One region of the Brevibacillus sp. FIR094 genome, then DNA from elsewhere that is predicted to be linked to it. Evidence: predicted binding sites of a transcription regulator. Region 1 holds the regulator's gene; the other holds the start of a gene.

Evidence for each region. The regulator CtsR, encoded in region 1, represses protease genes until heat stress. The targets are predictions, from matches to a motif close to ATGGTCAATAAAGGTCAAACA.
Region 2: the regulator CtsR is predicted to act here: its motif matches at 3,535-3,555, upstream of clpP (ATP-dependent Clp endopeptidase proteolytic subunit ClpP).

Annotation. Positions count from the first base shown of each region.
Region 1 covers NZ_JBEAES010000032.1:385-8,568, forward strand. Annotated here, with positions in the region: gene ACQ5DJ_RS23085 (MGDG synthase family glycosyltransferase) at 11-1,132, shown strand; gene ACQ5DJ_RS23090 (HAD hydrolase-like protein) at 1,162-1,848, shown strand; gene ACQ5DJ_RS23095 (CtsR family transcriptional regulator) at 2,037-2,501, shown strand; gene ACQ5DJ_RS23100 (UvrB/UvrC motif-containing protein) at 2,518-3,036, shown strand; gene ACQ5DJ_RS23105 (protein arginine kinase) at 3,056-4,129, shown strand; gene ACQ5DJ_RS23110 (ATP-dependent Clp protease ATP-binding subunit) at 4,194-6,644, shown strand; gene radA (DNA repair protein RadA) at 6,751-8,118, shown strand; gene disA (DNA integrity scanning diadenylate cyclase DisA) at 8,127-8,184, shown strand, end outside.
Region 2 covers NZ_JBEAES010000012.1:159,346-167,529, forward strand. Annotated here, with positions in the region: gene lonB (ATP-dependent protease LonB) at 1-1,444, opposite strand, end outside; gene clpX (ATP-dependent protease ATP-binding subunit ClpX) at 1,642-2,907, opposite strand; gene clpP (ATP-dependent Clp endopeptidase proteolytic subunit ClpP) at 2,928-3,509, opposite strand; gene tig (trigger factor) at 3,642-4,934, opposite strand; gene ACQ5DJ_RS13270 (metallophosphoesterase family protein) at 5,060-5,599, opposite strand; gene ACQ5DJ_RS13275 (XTP/dITP diphosphatase) at 5,631-6,224, opposite strand; gene rph (ribonuclease PH) at 6,217-6,978, opposite strand; gene ACQ5DJ_RS13285 (GerMN domain-containing protein) at 7,217-8,184, opposite strand, start outside.

The DNA.
Region 1 (8,184 bases):
AGAATCGTTCATGAAAAAAATTCTAATCTTTTCCGCTTCCATCGGTAACGGACACAACCAGGCAGCGCGGGCCATGCAAGAAAGCTTGGCTGAGAGTGGTTGCACATCAATGATCATCGATACGTTGGAATATATTAGCCCCACCTTTCACAAGATTTTGCTGGAAAGCTATATGAATCTGTTAAGGCTGTCACCCAAGATGTGGGGGAGAATTTACCATAATACAGAAAAAACCCGTTTCTTCGATATGAATGTGCTGATGAATAAATTATTGGCAAACAAACTGAAAAAGCTGATCAACAGTGTACAGCCTGATGCCTTTATTGCTACGCATCCGTTTGCAAGTTGTATGCTCTCCGTACTGAAAGGGAGAAATGATTGGAAGGAACCAATCTATACGATCATTACTGACTATACCATCCATCCTTCATGGATTAATCACCATATCAATTATTACTTCATCGGCCATGAACAACTGTATTACCTGTTAGATGTTTATCGACAGGACCATCAAAAATTCATTCCGATGGGCATACCCATCATGAAAAAATTCAGCTTGCCATTGGACCCTGATTTGATTCGACAAAAGCTAGGCCTCGCTCCTGGACAAAAGAGCATTATTCTTTCAGGGGGCGGATTGGGTCTCGGCTCGATGGAAAAGGTATTAGATGGGCTAGAAGAGATTAACATTCCTCTGAAAACCTTTGTGTTAACAGGGACAAATGACAAGCTGTACAATAAAGTGATAAACCGTACGTATCGCCATGAAGTCGTTCCACTAAAATTCATCAATAACTTCCACGAATACTTGGAGACGGCTGATTTAATTGTCACCAAATCAGGCGGACTTACATCAGCTGAAGTAATGAGTAAACGGGTACCCATGATTATTTACAACCCTCTGCCTGGACAGGAAGAGAGGAACAGCCACTTTTTGCTCAATAATGGATGTGCGGTACATGCCAATCTGTCGGAGCAATTGATTTACTTTATCGATGAACTATTGCATAGCCCGTCCAAGGTGGACTATATGCGCAGAATGGGACAGAAAATCTCGAAGCCAGATGCTGCACAACGAATTACCGAGTTTATCATGGATGATATGAATATGTTGCCAGGAGAAGTAGAATAGCTGCCTAGCCAGACAAAATGGAGGAACCCATGACTGTACCATTCGCCATATTATTTGATATGGATGGCACGTTACTGCAAACAGAAAAGTTGTCGACACCCGCATTTATTCGAACGTTTGACCAGCTTCGTCAAAAAGGGCTATGGCAAGGGGAAACCCCTGACGAGCGTGAACTGATCAATGTACTGGGAATGACGATTGAGCAGATCTGGGACAAATTGCTACCGGGCGCGAGTGAAGAAGCCATTCGCTCAGCAGACGCTTTCTTGCTAGATAATGAAATCCAGTTACTCAAAGAAAGAGTGACCGAGCTATATCCGGATGTAAAATCAACCTTGGAAACGCTACGTGAGAAAGGATTTGTTTTGTTTGTAGCAAGCAATGGGCAGGAAGAGTACATCGATGCCATTTGTGAGGAATACGAGTTAAAGCCGCTGATGACCGATCTGTACTCAGCCGGCCGTTTCCGTACACATTCCAAAAATGACCTGGTTGCAAAATTGTTGTCTGATTACAAAATCGGGCAGGCCATCATGGTAGGAGATCGTCACTCCGACGTGGAAGCAGGCAAGACAAACGGTTTATTTACCATTGGATGCGACTTTGGTTTTGCCAAACCAGGCGAGCTTGATGGGGCAGATGTCATCATTACCAGCTTCACTCAGCTACTGAATCATTTGCCATCAATCGACACCAATACACAAGAACAAACATAAACCATTCCTCAGGGAGTGGTTTTTTTGTTGATCATGTCCAAGTTTCAAGCGACCTTCTTTTGCCCACACTAGAATGTGTAAGGGACACTTGCGGGTACGCACTAAACCCATTATAATTAACGTCAAAGATAGTCAAAGTCAATAGGCAACCTCATAAGAACATACACAGAGGAATAGGAGGCGATGACTTGCGTAACATCTCGGACATCATTGAACATCACTTGAAAAGCATCATTACAAACAGTCCCAATGGATTGATCGAGATTCAGCGTAGTGAGCTTGCCGACCATTTTCAATGTGTGCCGTCTCAGATCAATTACGTCATCAATACGCGCTTTACCGTTCAAAAAGGATACATTGTAGAGAGTAAGCGCGGGGGCGGCGGGTATATTCGCATACGCAAGGTGCAGATTGTCAGCAAAGCACGCTTGCAGGAATTGCTAACAGAAGAACTGATTGGTGAGAGCATTAGTCAGAGCGTGGGAAACGCGATCGTAGAAAGACTATTAGAAGAAGGATTAGTCAACATCAGAGAAGCCACCTTGATGAAAATCGCTACCTCGCGAAACGTATTGACGCTAGAAGCTGAATTGCGGGATCGTTTGCGGGCAAATATTTTAAAGCAGATGATCGCAGCAATCTTGTTGAAGTAAAAGGAGGTATGATGTTGTGAACTGTGAGGAATGCGGAAAACGACCGGCGACACTTCATTTGACGAAAATCGTCAATGGCGAAAAAACCGAATACCATATTTGCGAGCAGTGTGCTCATGAAAAAGGGGACGTCTTTACCGGCTTTCACAACTTCAGCATCAACAATCTCCTGTCAGGACTTTTAAAATTTGATCCCATGCAAAAGAATGGACGCGAAACGGCAACGAATAAGCCGCTTCAATGCGAAACATGTGGACTCACATATTCTCAATTTAGTAAAAGCGGCCGATTTGGCTGTAGTGATTGCTACACCTTTTTGGGTGATCGACTGGACCCCCTTTTCCGCCGGATTCACGGAAACACACAGCATAGTGGAAAAGTACCAGAGCGTACCGGTGGCAAACTGAAGATCCGTAAAGAGCTGGAGCAACTAAAGCAAGCGCTGCAAAGTCATGTCGCCAGTGAAGAGTTCGAGAAGGCAGCAGAAATGCGTGATCGAATTCGAGCATTGGAACAAAAAATGGCCCAATCGTAGCAAGGGAGGTTAGCTGGTTATGTCCCAAAAGCAGTTTATGCAAAACCCGTGGAGCAATTGGATGAAAGGAGAAGGTCCTGATTCCGACATTGTCATTAGTACACGGCTGCGTATCGCCCGTAACCTGCGCCAGCACCCCTTTCCGTTAATGGCAACGGACTCGCAGGGCGAGGAAGTCGTCAGAAAGGTAACGGAAGTAAGCGATTCGGAGGCAATGCGCAAAAGGCATCAGCTTCAGGTCATCCAAATGGACCAAATTAACCCGTTAGAAAAAAGGGTGCTCGTTGAAAAGCATCTGATTAGCCCTCATCTGGCAGAGGAATCTCGCAAAGGTGCCGTATTACTTCGTGAAGATGAGTCCGTCAGCATTATGGTTAATGAAGAAGACCACATTCGAATACAGGTACTATTACCCGGGTTTCGTTTGAACGAGGCATGGGAAATAGGAACGAAGTTAGACGACATTTTTGAGAAAAACTTGAACTACGCTTTCGACGAAACACGAGGATATCTGACAAGCTGCCCAACCAATGTGGGTACGGGAATTCGTGCATCTGTGATGTTGCACTTGCCGGCTCTGGTGATGACGCAGCAGATCAGCAGAATTTTACAGGCAATTAATCAAGTTGGTCTAGTCGTTAGAGGAATTTACGGAGAGGGCAGCGAAGCTCTAGGGAATCTTTTTCAGTTATCCAATCAGGTCACACTGGGGATGTCTGAGTCGGATATCCTTTCCAATCTCTACGGTGTAGCTAGACAAATTATTGAGCAAGAGCGTGTGGCACGTGCTTATTTGCTGGAGCATACTCGGGTTTCTTTGGAGGATCGGATTTTTCGGTCGTATGGCATCCTGATGTACGCTCGCACGGTAGAGTCCAAGGAGGCAGCTCAGCGTCTGTCCGATGTACGTCTGGGGATTGATCTAGGCATCATTCCTAATGTATCTCCGCTGGTCCTAAACGAACTGTTAGTCACGACACAGCCAGGGTTTTTACAGCACCACGCTGGACAAAAGCTCACTCCGGACCAACGCGACGAAAGAAGGGCCAGGCTGATCCGCGAACGTCTGCGCATAGTAGAATCACAAGAGTAACGTAATGGTATCACGCAATTGTTAACCTATAGAGAAAAAACACGGTTATACGGAGGTGTACGATATGATGTTTGGACGTTTTACAGAACGAGCACAAAAAGTACTGGCGCTTGCCCTGGAAGAGGCGGTTCGTCTCGGACACAAAGATATTGGGACAGAGCATGTGCTGCTGGGACTTATTCGAGAAGGCGAAGGGATTGCGGCGAAGGCACTGCAATCACTTGGGCTTGGCCTCGATAAAATCCAGAGTGAAGTGGAGTCGTTAATCGGGCGAGGAACAGAGCAGTCCGGTAGTAATTACACACCAAACTATACACCTCGCGCCAAAAAGGTTATTGAACTATCGATGGACGAAGCCCGCAAACTGGGTCATACCTATGTGGGGACTGAACATATTTTGCTTGGCTTGATTCGTGAAGGAGAGGGCATTGCTGCGAGAATCATGAACAATTTGGGCGTTAGCCTGAACAAGGCACGTCAACAGGTGCTCCAGCTTCTTGGCAGCTCGGAAATGATGGCATCTCATCAACCGTCTGGAGGGAACCCAGCGGCGAATACGCCGACATTGGACGGCTTGGCAAGGGATCTGACAGCAATCGCTCGTGATGGTGGGTTGGACCCGGTCATCGGTCGCCAAAAAGAAATCGAGCGTGTGATCCAAGTACTTAGCAGACGTACTAAGAATAACCCTGTTTTGATTGGGGAGCCTGGCGTCGGGAAAACAGCTATCGCAGAAGGTCTTGCCCAAAAAATCGTGAACAACGAAATTCCAGAGACCCTTCGTGATAAGCGCGTCATGACACTCGATATGGGAACCGTTGTTGCGGGAACCAAGTATCGCGGTGAGTTCGAAGATCGTCTGAAAAAAATCATGGACGAAATTCGCCAAGCAGGAAACATCATCCTGTTTATTGATGAGCTGCATACCTTGATTGGTGCGGGTGGAGCAGAAGGCGCAATTGATGCTTCCAACATTTTGAAGCCTGCTCTGGCACGTGGCGAGCTACAGTGCGTAGGTGCCACTACGCTGGATGAATATCGCAAGTACATCGAAAAAGACGCGGCACTGGAGCGTCGTTTCCAACCGATTCAGGTTGATGAACCGACGGCGGAGGATGCGATTCGTATCCTGCATGGCCTTCGTGATCGTTACGAAGCCCACCATCGTGTCAAAATTACCGATGAAGCAATCGAGCAGGCAGTAAAACTGTCTGACCGCTATATTACGGAACGCTTCCTGCCTGACAAGGCAATCGACTTGGTCGACGAGGCGGCATCCAAAGTTCGCTTGCAATCCTTTACGGTTCCACCAAACCTCAAAGAGCTGGAGGGACGTCTGGAAGAGGTGCGCAAGGAAAAAGACGCTGCCGTACAATCACAAGAATTCGAGGAAGCAGCAGCACTTCGCGATCAGGAGCAAAAGCTGCGCGAAGAACTGGATAAAACGAAAAAAGACTGGAAAGAGCGCCAAGGCCAGCTGAACATGGAGGTTACGCCGGAAGACATCGCACAAGTAGTGGCGAGCTGGACGGGTATCCCTGTGTTGAAACTGAAGGAAGAAGAAACCGAGCGCTTGCTGAAGATGGAAGAGATTTTGCACGATCGCGTCATTGGCCAAGATGAAGCAGTCAAATCCATCTCGCGTGCGATCCGCCGTGCCCGTGCTGGTTTAAAAGACCCGAAACGCCCGATCGGCTCGTTTATCTTCCTGGGACCTACCGGTGTGGGTAAAACCGAATTGGCTCGTGCCGTTGCAGAGACGCTTTTCGGCGACGAGGATGCCATGATTCGTGTAGATATGTCCGAGTACATGGAGAAGCATTCCACCGCTCGTCTGGTAGGTGCCCCTCCTGGCTATGTAGGCTTTGACGAAGGTGGTCAGCTGACCGAAAAAGTGCGTCGCAAGCCTTACTCCGTCATTTTGCTGGACGAAATCGAGAAAGCTCATCCAGACGTATTCAACATCCTGCTACAAGTATTGGATGATGGTCGTCTGACGGACTCCAAGGGACGTACCGTCGATTTCCGCAATACGGTTGTCATTATGACTTCCAACGTCGGAGCCAGCATGATCAAGAAAAATACGACGCTCGGCTTCACGACCAACGATTCGGAAAGAAAGTATCAGGATATGAAGGACAAAGTCATGGATGAGCTGAAGAAGAGCTTCCGTCCTGAGTTCTTGAACCGTATCGACGAAGTCATCGTATTCCACTCTTTGGAGCAAGAGCACATCGAGCAAATCGTATCTCTCATGACAGATGAGCTGCGTAAACGTTTGAAAGAGCAAGACATTGATTTCCAATTGACCGAAGAAGCCAAGAAAGTATTGGCAAAAGAAGGCTTTGATCCGGCCTATGGTGCACGCCCGCTGCGTCGTGCTATCCAGCGCCACATCGAGGATAATTTGTCCGAGGAATTGCTCAAGGGCACGATTAGTAAAGGCGATACCGTCAATATCGAAGCCGAAGAAGGCAAGCTGGTTGTTAAGCGTCTCGAAAAAACGAAATCATAAGCTGGGTTGAAACGTAATAGAATGCCTCCTGATTCGGGAGGTATTCTTTTTTTGGGCGCGTAATTATGATAAAAGTAGAGAAAGAAATCCAAGTGAGGGTGCGACTATGTCAAAGTATAAAACGAAATACGCGTGTCAAGAATGTGGCTATGAATCGCCAAAATGGATGGGAAAATGCCCAGGGTGCAGCAGTTGGAACACCTTGGTGGAGGAAGTGACGGTAAAAACTGCACATCGTCACGAAGGGATGAGCGGCGGCCAGCGCCAATCTGCGATTCCATTGACCCAGGTAGCCAGTGAAGAAGAGCCACGCATGGATACGACAATCGGAGAATTGAATCGTGTTCTTGGTGGCGGACTTGTTCCGGGTTCACTCATTTTAGTTGGGGGGGACCCCGGAATCGGAAAATCGACATTGCTTTTGCAGACATCTTTTGCCTTGGCTCATCAAGGGGCGAAGGTTCTCTATGTATCTGGAGAGGAGTCGGCAAAACAAATCAAAATTCGCGCGGATCGACTCCATTTGCAAACGCCGCCGATGTTTGTATTGGCAGAAAATGATTTGGATTTGATCGAACAGCATATTAATCAAGTAGACCCGGATGTGCTGATTATTGACTCGATCCAGACCGTGTTTCACCCGACGATCCAATCGGCTGCTGGAAGTGTCGCACAAGTGCGGGAGGCGACTGCCCAATTGATGCGGATTGCAAAAGGGAAAGGAATTGGTACCTTCATTGTCGGTCACGTTACCAAGGAAGGCTCCATCGCCGGTCCGCGTATGCTTGAGCACATGGTAGATGCTGTTCTCTATTTTGAAGGGGAGCGCCACAATACGTTTCGAATTTTGCGCGCCGTCAAAAACCGCTTTGGTTCGACAAACGAAATCGGTATTTTCGAGATGAAGGATCGCGGTTTGGAGGAAGTGGCGAATCCTTCTGAGATATTTTTGGCAGAGCGTCCATTTGGTGTTGCGGGTTCCACGGTCGTAGCCAGCATGGAGGGCACACGTCCCGTTTTGGTTGAGCTACAAGCTCTCGTTGCCCCGACTAGCTTTGTAACCCCACGGAGAACGGCAACAGGGGTCGATCATCAGCGTGTGGCGATGATCATGGCAGTGTTGGAAAAGCGCATGGGCATGATGCTGCAAAATCAGGATGCGTATGTAAACGTAGCAGGCGGTGTCAGATTGGATGAGCCAGCGGTTGATTTGGCGATTGCCGTAAGCATTGCTAGCAGTTTCCGTGACCACGCTACCAATCCGCATGATGTCGTTATCGGAGAAATTGGCCTGACTGGTGAGGTGCGCGGTGTCTCACGTATTGAGCAACGAGTACGAGAAGCACATAAGTTAGGCTTTAAGCGTGTTATCATCCCGGAGAAAAACATCCGCGGTCTGGATGCGCCAGCAGATATTCAAGTAATTGGTGTGAGCAATATTGCCGATGCGTTGAACGAGGTGATAAGGAGGTAGGAGTGGGCATGCAGGGGAACATCAAAAGAGCTCCGCAATTCGGTGATGTGCTTCGTCTCGTGGCAC
Region 2 (8,184 bases), on a different contig from region 1:
CCTTCCCATGAATACTGATTTCGCCAGTCATAGCCAGTAAATTATCGACAGGCTGATTAAAAATCGCCGAGTAGATCGCAGTGGCAATGGTAATTCCCGCAGAAGGCCCATCGACAGGGATGCCTCCCGGAAAATTGATATGCAGATCGTAATCATACGGGCGGACGCCCATTCTGTTCAGGACAGTCAAAACGTTTTCGATCGATCCTTTTGCCATCGACTTCCGGCGGATCGTCCGGCTGCGGCTGCCCATCTCCTCTTCCTCAGCCATTCCAGTCATCGCCATTCGACCTTGACCCGGAACAGTGGTGGGTGAAGCGGTCACTTCCAGCTCCATCACACTGCCCATGTTCGGACCGTACACAGCAAGACCGTTGACCAAACCAACCTGCGGTGTATCATGCACCTGCTTTTCTGGGCGAGGCGATTTTTGACTGCTGTGCATCACCCATTCCACATCGGCAGCCTGGATGTCTTGGCGGTCTTCGGTCAAGGCAATTCCCGCAGCGATTTGCAGTGTATTGATCGCTTCACGTCCATTGGTCGCATAGCGCTCGATTACAGAAACAGCACCGTCTTCCATATTCATATTCATTTTAGGCACGGCTGTACGCACGATACTCCCAATTTCTCCAGCCTTCAATGGGCGGAAAAAGATTTCCAGGCAACGGGAACGAAGCGCAGGAGGCAGTTCTTCTGGAAGCCTTGTCGTCGCTCCAACCAGGCGGAAGTCGGCGGGCAAACCGTATTTGAAAACGTCATGAATATGCGAAGGAATTTGGTTATTTTCCTCGCTGTAGTAAGCACTCTCCAGCATAACTTTGCGGTCTTCAAGAACCTTTAGTAACTTATTCATCTGCACAGGATGAAGTTCCCCTATTTCATCAAGAAAAAGCATGCCACCGTGCGCTTTCGTCACAGCGCCTGGCTTTGGCTGCGGAATCCCCGCCTGCCCAAGCGAGCCTGCCCCTTGATAAATAGGATCGTGTACAGAGCCGATTAACGGGTCAGCAATCCCTCGCTCATCAAAACGAGCAATCGTCGCATCGATTTCAATAAACTTGGCATCAGAAGAAAACGGCGATAGCTGATTTTTCTTCGCTTCTTCCAGCACGACCCTAGCCGCTGCGGTCTTGCCTACACCAGGTGGTCCATAAATAATGACATGCTGTGGGTTGGGACCACACAAAGCAGCACGCAACGCACGAAGCCCATCTTCTTGTCCTACAATTTCTTCCAAAGTCGCTGGTCTTGTTCTTTCTGACAGAGGCTCAGTCAATGCAACCATTCTCATTTTACGAATGGAATCAAGATCCTTACGCGATTCCTTTTCGGTTGAGGTTTTCGTGTTTCTCTGCGCTCGCAGTAAGTTCCAAAAGTAGGTGCCGATCACGATACCAACAACCACTTCAATGACAGCAATGACCAATGTCGTATAGTCCATATGCAGTCCCTCCCATGCGTCTTCGCTTGCGGTCAACTTTTGTCCCCCAAAGAGAGAGGAACACGTTCATGACCGTTTTGTGCATATGTAAAGCTTCTCTTGAACGATATCAAGTAGTATTGCCCCGCAAGCGTAGACGTAAACCAACAACAAAAAAACCACCTCGCTGATAACGAGATGGTCTGTGTAGACAATACTTATGCTGTTTCTTCGTGCAATTCCTGGCCTTCTTTGGTCAACAATTGTGGCTTCACTTTGTCGCGAACCGTTTCTTCGGTAATCACGCACTTGTTGACGTCTTCTCTGGAAGGAAGCTCATACATCATATCGAGCATGATTTGTTCGATAATCGCACGCAGACCGCGCGCACCAGTGTTGCGCTTAATCGCTTCTTTCGCGATTTGCATGAGCGCACCGTTATCGAACTCCAGCTCAACACCGTCGAGACTCAGCAGTTTTTGATACTGTTTCACCAAAGAGTTTTTCGGCTCTGTCAGGATACGAACGAGCGTCTCCTCATCCAGCGGCTCCAAGGTAGCCAGCACTGGCAAACGACCAACAAACTCCGGAATCAGACCAAATTTCAGCAAGTCTTCCGGCAAAATGTATTTCAGGTATTCTCCAGCTTTCAGATCGCCTTTTACGCCATCGCCGAAGTCTGCACCGAAGCCGATGACTTTTTTACCCAAACGACGCTTGATAATCTGCTCGACGCCATCAAAGGCACCACCGCAGATGAACAAAATGTTCGACGTGTCGATTTGGATGAACTCTTGGTGAGGATGCTTGCGTCCGCCTTGTGGTGGAACACTCGCAACAGTCCCCTCCAAAATTTTCAAAAGCGCTTGTTGAACGCCTTCACCAGATACATCACGCGTGATGGATGGGTTTTCCGATTTGCGGGCTACCTTATCAATCTCGTCGATGTAAATGATTCCTTTTTCAGCCTTCTCAACATCATAATCAGCAGCCTGAATGAGCTTGAGCAAGATGTTTTCAACGTCTTCACCCACATAGCCTGCCTCTGTCAGAGAGGTTGCGTCCGCAATCGCGAAAGGTACATTCAGAATGCGCGCCAATGTTTGCGCGAGCAACGTTTTCCCGCTACCAGTCGGACCGATCAGCATGATGTTGGATTTTTGCAGCTCCACATCCTCGATCTTCGCCCCGGAATTAATCCGTTTGTAGTGGTTGTACACCGCTACAGACAAGGACTTCTTCGCCATATCTTGACCAATAACATAGTCGTCCAAGATTTTGCGAATTTCCACTGGCTTTGGAATTTCTTTCATATCGATTTCTTCTTCAGTGCCCAGTTCTTCCTGTACAATTTCATTGCACAGTTCGATACATTCGTCACAAATGTAAACACCAGGACCAGCTACCAGCTTGCGCACCTGTTCCTGGGACTTGCCGCAGAAGGAACACTTCAGTTGGCCTTTGTCGTCGTTAAACTTAAACATGCGCTTCACCTCACAACGGGTCAGTTTTTGCGTTCGATAATAGAGTCAATCAATCCGTAGGCCTTTGCTTCTTCTGCGCTCATGAAATTGTCGCGATCTGTATCTTGCTCTACGCGTTCATAAGGCTGACCTGTCCGCTCAGACAAAATCTCATTTAGCTGGCGCTTCGTTTTCATAATCCATTCCGCATGAATGCGGATGTCTTCTGCTTGCCCACGCACACCACCGAGCGGTTGGTGAATCATTACTTCGGCATTTGGCAGAGCGTAGCGCTTGCCTTTTGCACCAGCAGCCAACAGGAACGCACCCATGCTGGCAGCCATGCCCACACAAATTGTGGACACATCCGGTTTGATGTACTGCATGGTGTCATAGATGGCCATTCCTGCTGTAACAGAACCACCTGGAGAGTTTATGTATAGCGATATGTCTTTGTCCGGATCTTCTGCCTGCAAGAAAAGCAGCTGAGCGACAACCAAATTGGCGATTTCATCATCAATCTCGGTGCCCAAGAGAATAATCCGGTCTTTCAGGAGGCGCGAGTAAATATCGTAGGAGCGCTCGCCCCTGCTTGTTTGCTCGATGACCATAGGGATTAGCATTATGTATTTTCCTCCTTTGCCGAAAAAAGTCAATGGTGGAAAAACAAGGCACGATACACTCGTGCCTTGTGATCTTGATAGCCAGTGCACAGGCTAAGCCTGCCCACTAACCAATCATGCGTTCTTCTAAGCTTATGCTGTTACTTTGCTTTCTGCAACCAGCAAATCTACTGTTTTGCGAGTTTGCACATCGCGGTACAGAGCAACCATGCCATCTTGTGCGGAGAAGATTTTGCGCAGCTCGTCTGCTGGGCGACCGTATACGCCAGCCAGTTTCTCGAGTTCTGCAGTTACATCTTCTTCCGTTGCTTCGATGTTTTCTGCTTTGCCGATTGCTTCCAAAGTCAAGGAAGTGCGAACGCGGGATGTTGCGTCTGCACGCAATTGATCACGCAGTTGGCTCTCGTCCATGCCGGAGAACTGGTAGTACAGTTCCAGCGTCATGCCTTGGTATTGCAGACGTTGACCAAATTCATTTACCATTTGATCCAATTCATGCTCAACCATTACTGCTGGCAGATCGATCTCAGCGCTTTCAGCTGCTTTCAGAACGAGCTGTTCACGAACATATTGATCTTTTTCTTGCGCTGTTTTTTCTTCGAGTTTTTTCTTGGTGTCTGCTTTCAGCTCTTCCAGCGTGTCGAACTCGCTCACATCTTTGGCAAACTCATCATCCAAAGCAGGCAGGTTTTTGCGCTTCAGGCTGTTCAGCTTCACTTGGAATACCGCTTCTTTACCAGCGAGGTTAGGAGAGTGGTACTCTTCAGGGAAAGTTACGGTAATTTCTTTTTCATCGCCGATGTTCAAGCCAGCCAGTTGCTCTTCGAACCCTGCGATGAAAGTACCGGAACCCAGTTCCAGAGAGTAATCTTCCGCTTTACCGCCTTCAAAAGCTACTCCGTCTTGGAAGCCTTCGAAATCGATTACAGCGATATCGCCTGTTTGTGCTGCGCCTTCTTCTACTGCTACGAGTTCAGCATGACGCTCTTGCATACGCTTCAGTTCAGCGTCAACGCTCTCTTCTGTTACAGAGAAGTCTTTATCTTCGATGGACAGACCTTTGTAGTCGCCCAGCTTCACTTCAGGCTTCACAGTTACAGTCGCTTTGAAGATCAGGTTTTTCCCTTGTTCCATTTGCGTTACGTCTACTTCTGGACGATCTACTGGCTCGATACCAGCTTCACGAACAGCTTGTCCGTATGCAGTTGGAAGCAGAATGTCAAGAGCGTCTTGGTACAGAGATTCTACACCAAAACGAGATTCGAACATTTTGCGTGGTACTTTTCCTTTACGGAATCCTGGAACTTGAACTTTTTGAACCACTTTTTTAAACGCTTGATCCAATGCTGCGTCTACTTGCGTAGCATCTACTTCAATCGTCAGGACTCCCTGGTTATTCTCTACCTTTTCCCAATTTGCTGCCACGTAAACTTCCCCTCCTAAATCGAATCAACAGAACATCGCCAGCCGCGCCATGGTATCTTCGCAGGCTCGGATGATAATATTCTAGCCATTATAACCATTCTAGTATAGCACAAATCTTTTAGTTTTCAAGAAGACCTCATTGGTCGACGAACAGAATAGTTCCCTCCCAATTGTGAAACCGGGTTGCCTACATGATCATAAAACGCCACGGATATGTAAACTTCTGTCGGGCTCGTTCCTGTCTCTTCTAAAAGAGCGTAAGTCGGTACGTGAAAACCGCGCGGCATTTGCAGGCTCCCCGGATTCAGAAACAAGATGTCTCTCTCTACGCCACAGACAGGTACATGAGAGTGACCGAATACGACTACATTTGCTCCGACCTCTTCTGCACGGTAATGAAGGCGCAGAAGAGAGCCTTTCACTCCGAAAAGATGCCCGTGCGTTTGCAGGATGTGAAGGTCGCGCCATTCGGTCTCTTGCTCAGTCGGCACCTCTTGTGTCGAATCGCAATTGCCTCGGACAAGCGTCATGTTGGAAAACGGCTCGCGCTTATGGTCGACACAAAAATCGCCACAATGCAAAATTTTTTCGACATGATGTCGTTTGACGACCTGGCTTACTTCCCGAACCAAGCCGTGACTATCGCTCATGATGAGAATTCCCATCACGCCTCACTCTCCTGTTTTCTCTCTTGTCCTACTTGATGATTTCAAGCAGTTGCTGCATGGCGCGAGCGCGGTGGCTGATCTGGTTTTTTTCTTCTGGCATGAGTTCGGCCATCATTTTGTCCATCGATGGGATATAGAATACCGGATCATATCCGAAGCCGTTTGTCCCTTTTGGCTCACGCGCGATCACACCCTCACAAGCGCCAGTGGCAATGATTGGCTCTTCTCCAGGAATCACCAACGCCAACGTACAACGGAAGCGAGCTGTGCGTTCCTCTGTCGACACCTCTTCCAGCTCTTTCAACAATTTACGCCAATTCTGCTCGTCTGTTGCTTCTTCACCAGCAAAGCGTGCGGAGTAAACTCCAGGGCGTCCTTCCAGCGCATCTACTTCCAGACCAGAATCGTCACCAAGGGCTGGCATTTTCAAGTATGTAGAGATTTCAATTGCTTTTTTCAACGCGTTTCCTTCGAAGGTGTCCTTGTCTTCTACTACCTCAGGCACACCGTCAAATTCAGCGAGGCTAATTCCTTCCCAGCCTGCATCTGCGAACAGCCTGTTGAATTCTTTCACTTTTCCTTGGTTACGTGTTGCGAGAACGACTTTTTTTCGATTAGGCATGACTTTCCTCCGCTACTGATTGTGAAAAAGAGAGCGAAACATCAGCGAGCGCTTCTTTTTGACTGTTAATCAAGTTGTCAATGCCGACTTTTGCAAGGGCAATCATTTCTTGTAGCTGTTCAGGCGAAAACGGAGCATCCTCCCCTGTTCCTTGCAGCTCGACAAACTTTCCTTTTCCCGTCATGACGACATTCATGTCTACAATCGCTGTAGAATCTTCTTTGTAGTTCAGATCGAGTACTGCTTCCTCGCCAACTACCCCTACTGAGGTCGCTGCCAGGAAGTCATTGAGCGGCAGTTGCTTCCAGGTGCCACTATCCACCAGCTTTTGCATCGCGTCTACCATTGCCACGAAGGCTCCTGTAATCGAAGCTGTCCGTGTACCTCCGTCTGCCTGAATAACATCGCAATCCAGCCAAATGGTGCGTTCACCCATTGCTTCAAGATTCACAACGGAGCGCAGAGCACGTCCGATCAGACGCTGAATCTCCATTGTTCGTCCACCAACTTTTCCTTTGGACGACTCACGCGCGTTGCGGGTCGCTGTTGCTCGGGGAAGCATGGAATACTCGGCTGTGATCCAGCCCTTCCCGCCACCACGCATAAAAGGCGGCACCCGGTCCTCCAAAGTCGCCGTACAAATCACCTTTGTGTCTCCGACTTCAATTAGGCACGATCCTTCTGCGTGTTTAATGTAATTGCGCGTAATGGTTACAGGGCGCAATTGATCATGGGCACGACCATCCACTCTCATTCCAAGTTCCTCCTAAATCACTTTGTTACACTTCGCTCATTATACCAGAGGCGGGAAACGATCTGCCACTGCACAAACGCCTCTTCTCTATTTACGTTAATTGCAAATATTCTTGTCACTTTACACTTTCAATAAAAATTTCATGCGGACATCAGTTGCTCCTTGGCGGCTGGAGGACTATCCGTACTGGTGACGGCGAACAAAAACCACGCTCGTTAATACGGGCGTGGCTCGTTCCTTACAGCTGTATGGGATTGAGTTGAACTGGGCGGCTCACTGGCTTGGTGAACTGGCCATTAGCTAGCGGTTTTCCTTCCACCAGCAGCTGCACTTGCTTGGCTCCTGTCGTTTCTGTCAATGACAAGACGAGCGATTGTAGAGCTTCTGGGCTCGCTTCCTTGCCATCGTCATACTTGAGGATGTCACTGCTCAAATTAACTGTCACCAAATCTTTTTCCTGCTTCACATCCAGAACACGTGTCGTACGGAGCAAGGAACTAAATAGCTGCGATCCTTGTTTCGGTCCTTTGATCAACTCTTCAACGGTTGCCTTGGCGACGTCAGCCGTTTCAGGAACCAGGCGAGTGACTGGGACATAATACGTACGTGTATCATCCAGCTGCCCTTGGAAATAAACCGTTACGCTGGAGGTATCTCCTGGTACCGCCCCATCGCCCAGTTCGAGATTGACTCCTTGATTCCGGTCTAATAGCGTTATGGGTGTTTTGGCTGCTGGCATTTCCGTCAACGGCGTTCCGTTCACCCAAATTTGCACAGTCTTGACGTTGCTAAATTCTGTCAACGCCCGGGTGACTGCATCGACAATTTTCTTCTCGTCTTTCTCCTCGTACGTTTTGAAGTCTTTGGAAAAATCGACAGTGGCTACGCCGTTTTTGATGACAAGTCCTTTTACTTCTGTCCCTTTCGGCAAGACAGCGGAGAAGCCATTCTGGAGCATGCTCTCTACCGGACCACCTTTTACCATATAGCTCAATACTTGTTTGGCAGGACCTTCTGATTTCGGAAGAGTCATCGAAACAGGAACGAGATATCCGTTAGCATCCTGCAAATACACCATTCTCTCTCCAGTCTCCTGAACGACCGGTTGTGCGCCTTCTTTTGCTGCATCCGGGGACGGCGTGCCGTTTGGCAAATCAACTGATACCTCGGACTGTGGTGGTGCATCAATACTAATCGTTTCCTTTT